Regions from separate parts of the Streptomyces sp. NPDC002032 genome, predicted to be linked through region 1. Evidence: riboswitches for the same ligand, from Rfam matches in the RefSeq annotation. Region 1 holds a riboswitch; the other holds the start of a gene.
What was found. Region 1 has a riboswitch for S-adenosylmethionine ahead of ACFYYT_RS18175 (aminotransferase class V-fold PLP-dependent enzyme). Riboswitches for the same ligand answer to the same signal wherever they lie in the genome.

Region 2: another riboswitch for S-adenosylmethionine. It lies ahead of thrC (threonine synthase); the one in region 1 lies ahead of ACFYYT_RS18175 (aminotransferase class V-fold PLP-dependent enzyme).

Annotation. Positions count from the first base shown of each region.
Region 1 is NZ_JBIASM010000007.1:60,795-62,988, forward strand. Features, by position in the region: gene trpD (anthranilate phosphoribosyltransferase) at 1-701, shown strand, start outside; SAM riboswitch class IV at 785-901, shown strand; gene ACFYYT_RS18175 (aminotransferase class V-fold PLP-dependent enzyme) at 1,124-2,194, shown strand, end outside.
Region 2 is NZ_JBIASM010000013.1:102,175-104,368, forward strand. Features, by position in the region: gene ACFYYT_RS26790 (glucosyl-3-phosphoglycerate synthase) at 1-927, opposite strand, end outside; SAM riboswitch class I at 1,122-1,279, shown strand; gene thrC (threonine synthase) at 1,297-2,194, shown strand, end outside.

The DNA.
Region 1 (2,194 bases):
AGCACGGCAACCGGGCCGCATCGTCGGCGAGCGGCTCCTCCGACGTCCTGGAGAAGCTCGGCGTCAACCTCAACCTCACCCCGGCGCGGGTGGCGGAGGTGGTCGAGGAGGCCGGCATCACCTTCTGCTTCGCGGTCAAGTTCCACCCCGCGCTGCGGCACGTGGCGGCGGCCCGCAAGGAACTGGGCATCCGGACCACCTTCAACTTCCTCGGTCCGCTGACCAATCCGGCGCGGGTGCGCGCGCAGGCCACGGGCGTGGCCGATCCCCGGGTGGCGCCCATCGTCGCCGGGGTGCTCGCGGAGCGCGGCTCCTCGGCGCTGGTCTTCCGCGGCGACGACGGCATGGACGAACTGACCACGACCGCCACCTCCCGGGTCTGGTGGGTCCGCGGGGGCACGGTCACCGAGCTCCCGTTCGATCCGCGCGACGTCGGGATCCCGCTCGTGGACGTCGCCGACCTGCGCGGCGAGGACCCCTCCTACAACGCGGACGTCGCCCGCCGGCTGCTGGCCGGGGAGACCGGCCCCGTACGCGACGCCGTCCTGCTGAACTCGGCGGCGGCCCTGGTGGCGCTGGACCCGGGCACGGGCTCCCTGGAGGAGCAGATCGCGGCGGGCATCGCCCGTGCGGCCGAATCGATCGACTCGGGTTCGGCCGGGGCGGCGCTGGAGCGCTGGGTGGCCGCCAGCAACGCCTGATCGGTCGCCCCCCCGCGAGACCCCGGTCCACATGGTGGACCGGGGTCTTGTGCGTGGGGGATCTTGTGGCAGGATGCTGCTCAGGTCACGAGTGACAGCGTTTTGGCCCCGGCTCGCTGTCCGGCAACCCTCCTTCCGTGGCGGGGTGCCCCGGGTGATGACCAGGTCGTAGGCAGCGAGGTCTACGGCAAGCGCGGATCCCTCGATACCAGGGGTCCTGGGTCTTCGAGGAGCTTTTCCGTGAGCAAGCGAATGCGATAGGGCGACTCCGCCCCTTCTTCACCCCTCGGAACAGGGTCGCTGAGGCGTACCCCCATGTCCTTCCGAGGCTCCACCCGTACCCCTGTGGCCGGCCGCCGAGCCGTACCCGCGTACGGGCGAACAACGAAGCCATTCAGCCCTGCCTGCCGGGAGATACCGCCATGTCCGCAACCCTGAACGCCGCCGCCACCACCACCGCCGTTGCCGCCGACGCCGCCGCCGGCCCCGCCTGTGCCGAGCCGCTGCCGGTCCTCGGCCGGGACGTCACCGTGCCGCTCGTCACCGGCGGCGAGGTCACCTACGCCGCCCTGGACTACGCGGCCAGCGCCCCGGCGCTCCAGCGGGTCTGGGACGACGTGGCCGCGTACGCCCCGTACTACGGCAGCGTCCACCGCGGCGCCGGGTACCTCTCGCAGCTGTCCACCGACCTGTTCGAGCAGAGCCGCGTCACGGTCGCGGAGTTCCTGGACTGCCGCCCCGGCGACCAGGTGGTCTTCACCCGGTCGACCACCGACTCGCTGAACCTGCTGGCCGCCGTCCTCCCGGCCGACTGCCAGGTCTTCGTCTTCGAGACCGAGCACCACGCCTCGCTGCTGCCCTGGGGCGACGCGCAGGTCACCTACCTCAACGCCCCCCGTACCCCGGCCCAGGCCGTCGCGACCCTGGAGCGGGCGCTGGCCGACCGGGACCCCTACGGCCCGGCGCTGGTGTGCGTCACCGGGGCGTCCAACGTCACCGGTGAGCTGTGGCCGGTCAAGGAGCTGGCCGCCGCCGCGCACGCGCACGGCGCGCGGATCGTCCTGGACGCCGCCCAGCTGGCGCCGCACCACCCCGTGTCCGTCCAGGAGCTGGACGTCGACTGGATCGCCTTCTCCGGCCACAAGCTGTACGCCCCCTTCGGATCGGGCGTGCTCGCCGGCCGCGCCGACTGGCTCCAGCAGGCGCCGCCCTACCTCGCGGGCGGCGGCGCCTCCCGCAAGGTGGCCCGCCGCGAGGACGGCGGTGTGGACGTCGAGTGGCACACCACCGCAGCCCGCCACGAGGCCGGCTCCCCGAACGTCATCGGCGTCTACTCCATCGCCTCGGCCTGCCGGGCCCTGAAGGAGGCCGGGTTCGAGAGCCTGGTCGCCCGTGAGAACCACCTCATCGCCAAGGTCCGCGAGGGCCTGGCCGAGGTCCCGGCCGTCCGCGTCCTGTCCCTCTTCGGGGACGATGCCCCGCGCGTCGGCGTC
Region 2 (2,194 bases), on a different contig from region 1:
CTCGGCGATTCCGGCCATCGGCGGCCGCTCCTCGGTGTCCACCGGGTAGGTGCGCGGGACGAACCCGTCCGGCCCCCGCTCGAACTGCGTCAGCTCGGGCCGTACGAGGTGCGCGCGCGAGAGCCGCAGCTGGGCCGTGCGGTAGATCGCGGCGGCCATCCGGCCCAGCGCCTGCCCGTCCTGGTGCCGGTGCAGCCGGACCCCGACGTCGACCTGGGCCAGCGCGTCGAGCCCGACCGTGTGCAGCGCGTCCACCAGCAGGCCCAGCTCGACGCCGTAGCCGACGGGGAAGGGCAGCCGCTCCAGCAGCGAGCGCCGTACGGCGTACTCGCCGCCCAGCGGCTGCACGAATCCGGCCAGCCGCGGCCAGTTCAGGTTCAGCAGCGGGCGGGCCACCAGCTCGGTGACCCGGCCGCCCTGGCCGGGGGCGTCGCCCAGCGGGCGGTCGTACATGGCCTTGACGAACTGCACCTGCGGATCGGTCAGCAGCGGGCCGACGATCCCGGAGACGAAGGAGGCGGAGAAGTCCCGCAGGTCGGCGTCGACGAAGCAGACGACGTCGCCCGTCGTCGCGAGCAGCGAGCGCCACAGCACCTCGCCCTTGCCGGGCAGCGCCGGGATCCGCGGCAGGATCGCGTCCCGGTGCACGACCCGGGCGCCGGCCTTCGCGGCCACCTCCGCCGTACGGTCGCGGGACCCGGAGTCGACCACGACCAGCTCGTCCACCAGGGGGGTCGCGAGGCCGTCGATGAGATCGCGCCGGATCACCTCCACGATCCGCCCGACCGTGGCCTCCTCGTCGAGCGCGGGCAGCACCACGCTGACCGTCGTCCCGGCCGCCCGTTTCCGGTCGAGCAGCTGGTCGAGCGGTCGGTCGGCGGCGGACCAGGAGCGGTCCGCCAGCCAGCGCTCCACCTCATCCAGCACTCTCAGCACTCCTTGCTCCTCGGCACCACTCATTGTTTTGGGCCGAAATGTGATCCATCTCGCCGTTCGGACGGCTGTCTCAACCACCCGGGCCTTCGGTTACAGTCTTGAACAACGCGAAGGACCACCGCATGCCGGGGGTCCCGCGGACAAACGCACCGGCGCGCCACAGAGCGCGTGTGCCGGTGCCATACCGCTCATCCAGAGGGGCAGAGGGACACGGCCCGTTGAAGCCCCGGCAACCCTCCAGTCGGTTCTCGCGATGCGTTTCGAACGCACTCCTGCGAGGTCCCCGGCTCGGGAAGGTGCCAATTCCGTCTCATGGCGAAGTGCGCCATGGGGAAGATGAGGAGAAAGGGCCTCGCCGTCATGGCTGCACAGACTGTCGCCACCTCCGCCACCCTCGGATCCGTCGATCTCGGACCCGCCACCGGCCTTTCCTGCCGGGAGTGCGGAACCCGCTTCGAGCTCGGCCCCGTTTTCGCCTGCGTCGAGTGTTTCGGTCCGCTCGAAGTCGCCTACGACCTGCCGCTCGGCGACCCCGAGGCCCTGCGCGCGGCCATCGAGGCCGGCCCGGACAACATCTGGCGCTACGCCCCGCTGCTGCCCGTCCCGGCGGACGTGGCCTCCAAGCCCAGCCTGAACCCCGGCTTCACCAAGCTCGTGGACGCCCGGAACCTGGCCAAGGAGCTGGGTGTCACCGGCAAGCTCTACGTCAAGGACGACTCCGGCAACCCGACGCACTCCTTCAAGGACCGCGTCGTGGCCATCGCCGTCGAGGCCGCCCGCGCCTTCGGCTTCACCACCCTGTCCTGCTCCTCCACGGGCAACCTGGCCGGCGCCGTCGGCGCCGCGGCCGCCCGCGCCGGCTTCCGCTCCTGCGTGTTCATCCCGCACGACCTGGAGCAGGGCAAGGTCGTCATGGCCGCCGTCTACGGGGGCGACCTCGTCGGCATCGAGGGCAACTACGACGACGTCAACCGCTTCTGCTCCGAGCTCATCGGCGACCCGCTGGGCGAGGGCTGGGGCTTCGTCAACGTCAACCTGCGCCCCTACTACGGCGAGGGCTCCAAGACGCTGGCGTACGAGATCTGCGAGCAGCTCGGCTGGCAGCTGCCCGACCAGATCGTCATCCCGATCGCGTCCGGCTCCCAGCTGACGAAGATCGACAAGGGTCTGCAGGAGCTGATCAAGCTGGGTCTGGTCGAGGACAAGCCGTACAAGATCTTCGGCGCCCAGGCCGAGGGCTGCTCCCCGGTGTCCACCG